One region of the Streptomyces sp. NPDC003327 genome, then DNA from elsewhere that is predicted to be linked to it. Evidence: predicted binding sites of a transcription regulator. Region 1 holds the regulator's gene; the other holds the start of a gene.
What was found. Region 1 encodes HspR, which represses chaperone genes until heat shock. Its sites were predicted from a motif close to TTGAGNNNNNNNNNCTCAA; they were not measured.
Positions count from the first base shown of each region.

Region 2: a site for HspR is predicted at 2,042-2,060, ahead of lon (endopeptidase La). Genes of this name have one in related genera too.

Region 1 covers NZ_JBSFSA010000050.1:10,350-16,408, forward strand. The annotation lists gene clpB (ATP-dependent chaperone ClpB) at 1-100, opposite strand, end outside; gene ACWDVG_RS27495 (pyridoxamine 5'-phosphate oxidase family protein) at 234-647, shown strand; gene ACWDVG_RS27500 ((2Fe-2S)-binding protein) at 815-1,132, opposite strand; gene ACWDVG_RS27505 (hypothetical protein) at 1,129-1,359, opposite strand; gene ACWDVG_RS27510 (helix-turn-helix transcriptional regulator) at 1,603-2,583, shown strand; gene ACWDVG_RS27515 (hypothetical protein) at 2,590-3,057, shown strand; gene ACWDVG_RS27520 (heat shock protein transcriptional repressor HspR) at 3,195-3,647, opposite strand; gene dnaJ (molecular chaperone DnaJ) at 3,652-4,821, opposite strand; gene grpE (nucleotide exchange factor GrpE) at 4,855-5,514, opposite strand; gene dnaK (molecular chaperone DnaK) at 5,511-6,059, opposite strand, start outside.
Region 2 covers NZ_JBSFSA010000006.1:76,216-82,274, forward strand. The annotation lists gene ACWDVG_RS07685 (spermidine synthase) at 1-610, opposite strand, end outside; gene ACWDVG_RS07690 (hypothetical protein) at 703-1,269, opposite strand; gene ACWDVG_RS07695 (GNAT family N-acetyltransferase) at 1,313-1,951, opposite strand; gene lon (endopeptidase La) at 2,083-4,494, shown strand; gene ACWDVG_RS07705 (lytic polysaccharide monooxygenase auxiliary activity family 9 protein) at 4,566-5,462, opposite strand; gene ACWDVG_RS07710 (lysozyme) at 5,671-6,059, opposite strand, start outside.

The DNA.
Region 1 (6,059 bases):
GCAGGTGGGCGGGGGTCAGGTCCGGGTGCCCTTCGGACACGGCGCGGCTCGTCGCCGCGTTGATCGCGTCCCGGCTCCTGTTGGTGAGTTCGGCGTCCACGTGCGGTGCTCCTCCTCGGCTTCGCGGTCCTCGTCTTCTGCCCTGTCTTCCATGACCCTTACAGGGTACACAAAGTTGAGTCGATAACGCTCAATGTGTTCCCGGGAGCCCTCCCCCGGGTAGTTTCCGGGGCATGGCGACTGATCCGCGCAACCCCGGCGACTCGTACCTCGGCTTCTGGCGCGAGTACCACATGTGCACGCTGACCACCCCGCGTCCGGACGGCACCCCGCACGTCGTGGCGGTCGGCGTCACGTACGACCCGGAGGGCGGCGAGAACGGCATCGCGCGGGTCATCACCAACAAGCACAGCCGGAAGGTCGCCAACGTCCTGGCGGCGGGCGCGGAGGGCGCGCGGGTCGCGGTCTGCCAGGTCGACAAGGGGCGCTGGGCCACCCTGGAGGGCGTCGCCCGCATCCGTACGGAGGAGGACGCGGTCGCGGACGCGGTCGCGCGCTACGCCGACCGCTACGGCCGGACGCCGACCCCGAACCCGGACCGCGTCGTGATCGAGATCGCCCTTACCCGGGCGATGGGCCGGGCGTAGCCCCGGGCGGGCCCGGAGCGCGAGCCCCGGGGCGGCGCGCACCGGGACCGCGTCCCGTGGCGACGACCTGACGGAAAACGCACAGCGACGCCATCGCGTTTCAGGTCCGCGATGGCGCCGCTGTGTGGGGGAAGTACCTGAGCGATCTACAACGACGGGGGAATCGCTCAGGCACTGCGGGGGGTGGCGGGGATGGCCTCGGGCTCGATCAGCTGGTGGTCCCGCTGGTCGAGGTTGACGAAGATCATGCCGTACCGGATGGCACAGCGGATGGGCTGCGGGGCGCCGCGGGGACGGCGGAGACAGCGGTAGGCGCGAATGTCCTCGTCGTCGCCGCGGGTGACGAGGATCGGCTCACCGAAGAGGGTGACCATCAACGACTCGCCACGGTGCGGCACCGCGGTGACGAGGTCGATGAAGTGCCACCCCGAGCGGTAGGCACTCGCCATCTCGCGTCGAAAACGGGGATCTTCGGGAACCGTCATGCCCCCACTGACCCCCATCCCGGGTCGTCGGCGGTCGCCGGCGCCACCGCTCCCCAACCCGGGTCGGCGACGAGGGCCCGCACCGCTCCCCAGCCGGGGTCAGCGTCCGCGTCGGCCGGAGCGACGACGCCCCAGCCGGGGTCGGCCTCACGAGCCGGAGCGGCGCCCCAGCCCGGATCGCCGTTCACGACCTGGGTGCGGTACCCCCAGCCCGGGTCGGCGTTCACGACCTGAGTGCCGGAACCCCACCCCGGGTCCTCGGATGCCGTCACCGCTCCCACAGCGGCGGCTGCCATCAGTGCGACACCGGCTACGGTGCGTATGAGCTTCATGGACATGACCGAGCAACCTCACTTGAAGGTGTGAAACAACCAGCTCCCCCGCAGTCATGACGATGGCCCACTCCTCCCGTTTCCACCACTGGCTCAATGCATCATGTTCCTGTATCGCAAAAGCCTGGGGGTGTACATATGCGAACAGAACCGGCCGAAGAGGGACACCCTCACGCGCGCACAGAACTGTGCGAAGCGGGCACTCTCCTCTACACCGAAGCCCTTCGGTCAGGCCGGATCGACCGGGCGGAGACCGCCTCGGCGCCGTGTCTCATGGACCTGGACCTGCTGAGACCCGACCCGGACGACCCGCAGTGGCTGCGCCCCGTCCCCCCGTCGGCGGCCCTCACCCGCATGCTCCTCCCCATCGAGAAGGAGATACAGGAGCGCCGCCGCCTCGCCGCCCAACTCTCCGACGTCTTCGAGCCGTTCATGGCCCTCGGCGTCACCGATCCCTCGATGACCCAGGCCATCACCGTCCTCGAGGGATTCGACCGGATCAACGCCAACCTGGACCGTGCCGTCGCCGACTGCACGTCCGAACTCCTCACCGTACAGCCGGGGAAGGGCCGCAGCGCCCACACGTTCGGCGAGGCGCTCCGGCGCGTCCGCCCGCTCCTCGGCCGCGGCATCCGCATGCGCACGCTCTACCAGCACACCGCGCGCCACCAGCCCATCACCCTCGCCTACCTGGAGCGCATAGGGCCCGAGGTGGAGGTCCGCACCCTCGAGGAGATCATCGACCGGCTCATCATCGTGGACCGCAAGGTCGCCTTCGTCCCCGCGAGCCGCGACCGGCAGGTCGCCCTCGAACTGCGCCACCCCGGACTCGTCGAGTACCTCGGCGGCGTCTTCGACCAGTTCTGGCTCCAGGCCACGCCGCTGGACGCCCCCGTCGCCTACCAGCCCCCGCTCGACGGCGTCAGCGGCGTCCAGCGGTCCATCGCGCGCCTCCTCGTCGAGGGGCTCGTCGACGAGGCCATCGCCCGCCGCCTCGGCATGAACGTCCGCACCTGCCGCGCCCACATAGCCAAGCTCGCCGCCGCCCTCGGCAGCGGCAGCCGCGCCCAGCTGGGCTACCTCATCGCGCAGTCCGGCATCCTCCAGCAGGAGGACTGACGGCCGGTGTACGCGCGGATCGACCTCGACGGCCCCGCCGGGACCCTGCGGGTCTCCGGCCACGGCCTGCCCACCGTGGAGCTCGTACGGACCCCGGGCACCGCCCCCGACGCCCACACGCCCATCGGGACCCGCAGGGCGGCCCTCCTGGCCCTCACGGTCGACGGGGCGCCCGCGGGGCTCCGCACGGCCCGCGGACGGCTCCTGCGGCGCTCCTACCGCGTCGACGTGCGGACCGGCGGGGAGCGCTACCGCCTGATGCCCTGCGACCACGACCGCAGCCGCCTCACCCGGGGCCGCCGGCCGGTCGGCGAGCTCCAGTCCTCCGGCGACGGCCGGGTCGTCGACACCTGGGAGCCCGGCGCGACCCCGCTCGACGTCGCCGTCGGTACGGCCCTGGCCGCCGCCTTCGGCACGGGCGCCGCGCCCTGGTACGAGACCGTCGGCGAGATCGTCGGCGAACTCATCCCCTGATCCGGGGCCGGTGACCGCGCACGCGTGAGGCCCCCTCCACGACTGTGGAAGGGGCCTCACGTCGACGGTGCGGACCTTCGGGTCGGGGCCGTCAGGTCGGGGCCGGCAGGTCGGGGCCGTCAGGTCGGGTGGTCCGGTCAGGGCGTCCGGTCGCCGCGCTTGGGCCGCCACACCACCAGCGCGCTCGCCTGCTGCACGTCCTGGTACGGCACCAGGTCGCGCCGGTACGACGCGTGCACCTGCGCCTCGCGCTGGCGCATCGCCGCCGCCGCGCCGTCGACCGCCGCCGACAGTTCGGCGACCCGGCTCTGCAGGGCCGCGACCTGGTTCTCCAGCTCGATGATCCGCTTGATGCCGGCGAGGTTGATGCCCTCGTCCTGCGACAGCTGCTGCACCTGGCGGAGCAGCTCGATGTCCCGGGCCGAGTAGCGCCGCCCCCGGCCCGCCGTGCGGTCCGGGGAGACGAGTCCGAGACGGTCGTACTGCCGCAGGGTCTGCGGGTGCAGACCGGAGAGCTGCGCCGCCACCGAGATGACGTACACCGGCGTCTCGTCGGTCAGTTCGTACGGATTGCGTCGGCGCCCGTCCACCGCGTCACGCTCCCTTCGCAGCCTGGAACAGCTCCGCCCTGGGGTCCACGGAGGCGGTCGCCTCGCGGTAGGTCTCCAGGGCCTCGCGGGCCTTGTCGTCCAGTTCCTTCGGCACCGCGACCTCGACCGTCACCAGCAGGTCGCCGCGGGTGCCGTCCTTGCGGACCGCGCCCTTGCCGCGGGCGCGCATGGTCAGCCCGTTGGCGGTGCCGGCGGGCAGCTTGAGGGTGACCGGCGGGCCGCCGAGGGTCGGCACCTTGATCTCGCCGCCGAGCGCGGCCTCCGTGAAGGAGACCGGCACGGTGACCGTCAGGTTGTCGTCCTTGCGGCCGAAGACCGGGTGGGCGTCGACGTGCACGACGACGTACAGGTCGCCGTTCTGCCCGCCGCGCTCGCCCGGCGCGCCCTTGCCCCGCAGCCGGATCTTCTGGCCGTCGGAGACTCCCGCCGGAATGCGGACCTGCATGGTGCGGGAGGACTTGGCCCGCCCGCTGCCCTTGCAGACCTCGCAGGGGTTCTCGGCGATGAGCCCCCGGCCCTTGCAGTCCACGCACGGGTCGGTGAGCGAGAAGGAACCGCTGCCGCCGCGCGAGACCTGTCCTGTGCCGACGCAGGTCGGGCACACCCGGGGCGTGCCGTTCTTGTCGCCGGTGCCCGAACAGGCCGTGCACGGCTGCTGGCTGGACATGCGCAGCGGAACCGTCGCGCCCTCGATCGCCTCGGTGAAGCTGAGCGTCACCTCGGACTCGATGTCCTGGCCGCGCCGCGGCTGGGTGCGCGCACCCGCCGCGCCGCCCCGGTTGAACAGGCCGCCGAAGACGTCCCCGATGCCGCCGCCGCCGAAGCCGCCGCCCCCACCCTGGGCGCCCCCGAAGAGGTCGCCGAGGTCGAAGTTGAACGAGCCGCCGCCCGGTCCGGCCGGCCGGAAGCCGCCGTTCCCGAAGAGCGCGCGCGCCTCGTCGTACTCCTTGCGCCGCTTGGGGTCACCGAGGACGTCGTTCGCCTCGGAGATCTCCTTGAAGCGCTCCTCCGCCTTGGTGTCGCCCTTGTTGGCGTCCGGGTGGTTCTCGCGGGCGAGCTTCCGGTAGGCCTTCTTGATCTCGGCCTCGGTGGCGTCCTTGGGGACGCCGAGGACCTTGTAGTAGTCCTTCTCGACGAAGTCCTTCGTGCTCATCGACGTCCCTCCTCCCGCATGCGGGTACGGCTGTTACTCGCTGTCCTTGCCGGACGCGTCCGGCCCGTCGGAGTCGTCCGACTCCTCGCCCTTCGCCTGCGCGCCCGGCTGGGGCTCGGCGACGGCCACGCGGGCGGGCCGGATGGTCCGCTCGCCGATCCGGTACCCCGGCTGCAGGATCGCCACGCAGGTCGTCTCGGTGACGTCCGGCGCGTACGAGTGCATGAGGGCCTCGTGGATCGTCGGGTCGAAGGGCTCGCCCTCCTTGCCGAACTGCTGCAGACCCATCTTGGCGACGACGGTCTCCAGCGATTCGGCCACCGACTTGAACCCGCCCACGAGCTCGCCGTGGTCGCGGGCCCGGCCGACGTCGTCGAGGACGGGCAGGAGCTCGGTCAGGAGGCTCGCGACGGCGATCTCCTTGACCGTGACCCGGTCCCGCTCCACGCGGCGGCGGTAGTTCTGGTACTCGGCCTGGAGCCGCTGGAGGTCGCCCGTGCGCTCGGTGAGCGCGGCGCGCGCCTGGTCCAGCTGGGCGGTGAGCCCGGCGTCCCCGGCCGTGTCCTTGCTGTTCGCGTCCCCGGCCGGGGCCGCCGCGTCCTCACGGGACTCGGCGGCCTCGGCGGCGTCCTCGGGGGTGGCGCCGGAGGGGACGTCGGGCTTCTCCTCGAAGCCCGGAGTCTCCTCCGTCACGCCTGGCCACCCTTCGGCTTGTCCTCGTCGACGATCTCGGCGTCGACGACGTCGTCGTCCTGCGCCTGGGCCTGGCCGTCGCCACCCGCGGCCTGGGCGGCCTGGGCGTCGGCGTACAGGGCCTGGCCGAGCTTCTGGGAGACGGCCGCGACCTTCTCGGTGGCGGTGCGGATCTCGGCGGTGTCCTCGCCCTTGAGCTTCTCCTTCAGCTCGGCGAGAGCGGCCTCGACCTCGGTCTTGACGTCGCCCGGGACCTTGTCCTCGTTGTCCTTGAGGAACTTCTCGGTCTGGTAGACGAGCTGCTCGCCCTGGTTGCGGGACTCGGCGGCCTCGCGGCGGCGGTGGTCCTCCTCCGCGTACTGCTCGGCCTCCTGGCGCATCCGGTCGACCTCGTCCTTCGGCAGCGAGGAGCCGCCGGTGACGGTCATCTTCTGCTCCTTGCCCGTGCCCAGGTCCTTCGCGGTCACGTGCATGATGCCGTTGGCGTCGATGTCGAAGGCGACCTCGATCTGCGGGACGCCGCGCGGGGCCGGCGGGAGGCCGGT
Region 2 (6,059 bases), on a different contig from region 1:
CGGTCCGTACCCCGCTGAATCCGGCATTCCGCAATGACTCTTCGAAATCGGCGGAGGGCCGGGCCGACCAGACGGCGAGCACGCCGCCGGGGTTCAGCCGCTCCATGCAGGCGGCCAACCCCTCGGCCCCGTAGAGGGATTCGTTGTCCCTGGTGACCGTCCAGTCCGGGCCGTTGTCGATGTCCAGACAGAGCGCGTCGTAGTGGTCGGGGGAGGTGCGGAGGTACTCCACGAGGTCCGTGTGCAGGATCACGGTCCGCTCGTCGGCGAGCGCCGCCCCGGAGATCGCGGCCAGCGGTCCCTGCCGGTGCCAGTCGACGATGGCCTCCTCGCGCTCGGCGACGACGATCCGCCCCCAGCGCCGGTCGAGCGCGGCGTGCGCCAGCGAGAAGCCGACCCCGAGGCCGCCGATGAGCAGCGAGGCCCCCGGCCGGGCCGCCTCGGGCAGCGCGGCCATCGCGGCGTCCACGAGCAGCCGCTCCGAGCGCCCGTCGGAGGTGTCCATCAGGAACGTGCCGTTGGCGATGATCTCGAAGTGGTCGGCGCGCCTGCGCAGCACCACCTCTCCGTACGGTCCCTCGCGGCGGTCGAGGGTGACGGGGCTGGACATCAGGTTGCACTCCGCTCTCGTCTCGGCAGCTGGGCTCCCATCCTGGCGGGGGGACGCGGGCCGGGACAAACGGGTTGCGGGGCGCGCGGCGGTCACGGGGAGGTCGGCGGGCCGCCTTCCGGGAGGGCGTCGAGGACGCGCCGGAGGGCGGGCGGGACGGAGCCGTCCCGGGCGATCACGAGGCGGTCGCCGTACGTGACGGCGTACTGGAACCCGTCGCGGACCGGCTCGTCGGCCGGGCGGTCGGGCACGCGCGCGAACGCCGGGTCCTCCAGGGCGGCGCGCAGGGCCGCCGTCCCGGCGGGCGCGACCCGGCCGGTCTTCCGGTCGGGGCGGCCGGGGGAGGAGAGCGTCCAGGTGCCGTCGTGGCGGACGACGAGCGTGTTGCGGACGCCCGCGAAGCCGCCGGTGACGGTGACCTCGACGAGGACGTCCTCGCTCCGGGGCGCGTCGGTGGCGGTGGCCGGGGGCGTCGGGGTGGCCGTCCCGGACGGGCTCGCGGCCGTCGGTGTCGGGACCGGCCCCGTCCGGGAGGTGCTCGGGCTCGGGCTCGCGGGGGGTGCTTCCTGGGCCGCCTCCCCGCAGCCGGCGGACCCGGCCGTCAGGGCCGCCGAGAGGAGCAGGACGCCGATCCACCGTCCCCGTACCGCATGCGTCATGGACCGAGCATGCACCTCCGCGAGGCTCTCCGCAGCGGGACGCTCAGTTCTCCGCCCGGACGATTCCGGTGATCCGGCAGCGGTAGCGCCAGTCGAGCGAGCCGTAGAGCGCGAGGCCGTCGCTGGTCGCCGCGAGGATCCCGGTGGTGGCGCCGGCCCGCGCGGCGGCCGCCTCCAGGGTGCGCATGACGTGGGCGCCGAGGCCGCGCCGCCGGTGGGCGGGGTCGGTCTCGATCTGGTCGGCGACGGCGGTGGCGCCGGTCGGGGCGATCTGCCCGCGCGCGGCGAGGGTCCCGTCGGGGGCGAGGACGCGGACCCGGACGACGCCGTCGCGCACCTCGGTCGTCGAGGCGTACCCCTCGGGCGGGGCCGGGCGGGCGCCCGCGGCGAGCGGCTTGGTCATCATGAAGCCGGGGTCGTCGGGGACCGTCCAGTCGGCGGTGATCCAGGGCGCGACCTCCTCCGGCGGGGCCATCACCTTGAGCCAGGCGTACGGCTCGGTGATCGCGGCGCACAGGTGCCCCACGGAGGCCGCGTCCGGGTGGGGCAGCACGTGGCGGAAGACGTGCCGGGGCTGTCCGACCGCGATGCGGTAGCCCCAGGGGCGGGGCTCGGCGGGCGGGGTGCCCCGGGAGGCCGTCCAGCCCGCGACCCAGGCCGAAGTAATAGCTGAAATATCCATGTAGCTATTACATCCACAGGTGGGCGCCGCAGGGAGAAGTGATCGCTCAGAGCGAACAGGCCCGGGGGAACAATCCTCGGCTCACGTGCATTGAGTCGGTACAGCTCAACTTGACTGCCGAAGGGGAGATCATGGCTTCTGAGTCCATGGCGTCCGCGCCGCTGACACTGCCCGTGCTGCCGCTCGACGACGAGGTCGTGCTGCCCGGCATGGTCGTGCCGCTGGACCTGTCCGACAACGAGGTGCGGGCCGCCGTCGAGGCCGCGCAGGCCGCCGCCCGTCCCGGCGCGGGGAAGCCCCGCGTGCTGCTCGTGCCCCGCGTCGACGGCACCTACGCCGCCACCGGCGTCCTCGGCACCGTCGAGCAGGTCGGCCGCCTCGCCGACGGCGACCCCGGCGCCCTCGTGCGCGGTCGCGGGCGGGTGCGGATCGGCGCCGGGACCACCGGCCCCGGCGGCGCGCTCTGGGTGGAGGGGAGCGCGGTCGAGGAGACCGTGCCCGACCCGCTGCCCGGCTCCGTCGCCGAGCTGGTCAAGGAGTACAAGGCGCTCGCCACCAGCTGGCTCAGGAAGCGCGGCGCCTGGCAGGTCGTCGACCGCGTCCAGCAGATCGAGGGCGTCGGCGCCCTCGCCGACAACTCCGGCTACTCTCCCTTCCTCTCCGTCGAGCAGAAGGTCGCGCTCCTGGAGACCGCCGACCCGGTCGCCCGCCTCAAGCTCGCCACCGCCCAGCTCCGCGAGCACCTCGCCGAGCAGGAGGTCGCCGAGACCATCGCCAAGGACGTCCAGGAGGGCGTCGACAAGCAGCAGCGCGAGTTCCTGCTCCGCCGCCAGCTCGACGCCGTCCGCAAGGAGCTGCGCGAGCTGAACGGCGAGTCGGAGGGTGACGAGTCCGACGACTACCGCGCCCGGGTGGAGGCCGCCGACCTGCCCGAGAAGGTGCGCGAGGCCGCCCTCAAGGAGGTCGAGAAGCTGGAGCGGTCCAGCGACCAGTCCCCGGAGGGCTCCTGGATCCGCACCTGGCTCGACACCGTCCTCGAACTGCCCTGGAACGAGCGGACCGAGGACCGGTACGACATCCCGGGCGCCCAGGCGGTCTTGGACGCCGAGCACGCGGGCCTGGAGGACGTGAAGGAGCGCATCACCGAGTACCTGGCGGTGCGCAAGCGGCGCGCCGAGCGCGGCCTCGGGGTCGTCGGCGGCCGTCGCGGCGGCGCGGTCCTCGCGCTCGTCGGCCCGCCCGGCGTCGGCAAGACCTCGCTCGGCGAGTCCGTCGCCCACGCCATGGGCCGGAAGTTCGTGCGGGTCGCCCTCGGCGGCGTACGGGACGAGGCGGAGATCCGCGGCCACCGGCGCACCTACGTGGGCGCGCTGCCCGGCCGGATCGTGCGGGCGATCAAGGAGGCCGGGTCCATGAACCCGGTGGTCCTCCTGGACGAGATCGACAAGGTCGGCTCCGACTTCCGGGGCGACCCGGCGGCGGCGCTCCTCGAAGTCCTCGACCCGGCGCAGAACCACACCTTCCGCGACCACTACCTGGAGGTCGAGCTCGACCTCTCCGACGTGGTCTTCCTCGCCACCGCCAACGTCCTGGAGGCGATCCCGGAGGCCCTGCTCGACCGCATGGAGCTGGTCAGGCTCGACGGCTACACCGAGGACGAGAAGGTCGTCATCGCCCGAGACCACCTGCTGCCGAGGCAGCTGGAGCGGGCTGGCCTGGAGTCCGGCGAGGTCGTCCTGGAGGAGGCGTCGCTGCGGAAGCTGGCCGGGGAGTACACCCGCGAGGCCGGGGTCCGCACCCTGGAGCGGTCGATCGCCCGGCTGCTGCGCAAGGTCGCGGCCCAGCACGAACTGGGCGACCGGGAGCTGCCGTTCACGGTCGGCCCCGACGACCTGCGGGAGCTGATCGGCCGGCCGCACCACGTGCCGGAGTCCGCGCAGGACCCCGCCGAGCGGCGGACGGCGGTGCCCGGTGTCGCCACCGGCCTCGCCGTGACCGGCGCGGGCGGCGACGTCCTCTTCGTGGAGGCGTCCCTGGCCGACCCGGAGACCGGTGCGGCCGGGCTGACCCTCACCGGTCAGCTGGGCGACGTCATGAAGGAGTCCGCGCAGATCGCGCTCTCCTTCCTCCGCTCGCACGGCGCGGAGCTGGAGCTGCCCGTCACCGGCCTGAAGGACCGGGGCGTGCACATCCACTTCCCGGCGGGCGCGGTCCCGAAGGACGGTCCGAGCGCGGGCATCACGATGACGACCGCGCTGGCCTCGCTCCTGAGCGGCCGCCAGGTCCGCACGGACGTGGCCATGACCGGCGAGGTCTCCCTCACCGGGCGGGTCCTGCCCATCGGCGGCGTGAAGCAGAAGCTGCTCGCCGCGCACCGGGCGGGCATCACCACGGTGGTGATCCCCAAGCGGAACGAGGCGGACCTGGACGACGTCCCGGCCGAGATCCTGGAGAAGCTGGAGGTCCACCCGGTGACGGACGTCCGGCAGGTCCTGGAGATCGCCCTGTCCCCGGCGGAGGTGCCGGTGGGCGCGGCGGCCTGACGTTCCTCGCGCGCTCACGGCGGCGGGGCGCCTTCCTCACGGAGGGCGCCCCGCCGCCGTCGTGCGAATGCCTAGAGAGTGGGGCGGCGGCGGCCCAGGAGGAGGGTGCCACCGCCGAAGGCGGCCAGGGCGGCCCCGCCCGCGAGGGCGAGGGGCAGCGGGGAGCCGGGGGCCTCGGCGCCCTCCGAGGAGAGGACCGGGGGCCGCTCGTCGCCGCCGTGCCCGGCGTGGCTCACGGTGGAGAGCTCCGTGCCCGCCGCGATCTCGGCCTCGCTCGGCGCCTCGGCGGCCTCGGCGGCCTCGGCGGCCCCGGCGGCCCCGGTCGCCGAGGCACCGCCGAAGGTGACGTCCGAGCAGCTGTAGAACGCCTCGGGGCTGTCGCTGCGCTGCCAGACCTTGTAGACGACGTGACGGCCGGTGCGGGCCGGCAGGGTGCCCGTGAAGGCGTAGTGGCCGTCGGTGGCGGTGCGGGTCGTGGCGTACACGGCGACGGGGGTCGCGTCGAGGTCCGACCACTTCAGGGGCTGCGTGGGGTCGTAGCCCTGCTTGGTGAGGTAGACGGTCATGGTGCCCTGGTGCGGCGCGGTGACCCGGACCCTGAAGTCGAAGGAGCCCGCGGCGACCGGCGTCGCCGGCCAGTCGGTCCTGGCCCAGTCCAGGGCACGGTACTTCTCGCGGTTGGCCGAGCAGAGCCTGCCGTCGGGGATGAGCGCCCGGTGCTTGCCGTCCGCGTGGGCGATGTTGACCTCGTTCCAGTCGTACAGCGGCTGGGTTCCGGAGTCGGCGACGAGGTCCTTGCAGACCTGGGAGTCGGGGGACTCGGGCCCCTCGGCGTAACAGGCGGCGATCCGGCTGACGGGGTTGAAGACGGCTCCGTGGGCGCTCGCGGCGGTGGGCGTGAGGGCGACGAGCGCGGTGGCCGCGGACAGGGCGGCGACGCCGGCGGCGGTGCGGCGGTGGGACCTCATGGGCGGGCTCTCTCTCGTGCGTGGGGGAGTACGGGACGAGCGGTGAGGACAACGGGCGGCGCGGGCAGGGGAGTTGAGCCCGGGTCCGACCGCCGTAGAGCCTCGCATTGGTCCATACCAATGGGCAAGGGGGTGGGTGGAAAAAGCCGCGCGGCGCCCGCCCGGGTGCCGCCGCACCCGGGAGACCGCCGCACGGGGACGGAGGGCCTCAGCCGTTCGCGAGCGCCTGGACCCGCGAGTAGTCGCCGTTGAAGTGGTTGTGGTCGCCGACCGTCGGGCCCGTCGACGTGTACTGCCACATCGTGTAGTACGGCCAGCCCGCCGGGAGTTCGCCGACCTCGGAGGCGTACCGCGCGATCCACAGCGGGTTGGTGGTGGCGAAGCCGGAGTAGTTGCCGGTGCACTGCTTCCACCAGCTCGTGGCGGTGTAGATCACCGGGTCGCGGCCGGTGCGGTACTTATAGCGGTTCACGAAGTCCCGGATCCAGGCGACCATCCCGGACTGCGTCTTGCCGTAGCAGGTCGCGCCGTACGGGTTCCACTCCATGTCGAGCGCGCCGGGCAGGGTCTTGCCGTCCCTCGACCAGCCGCCGCCGT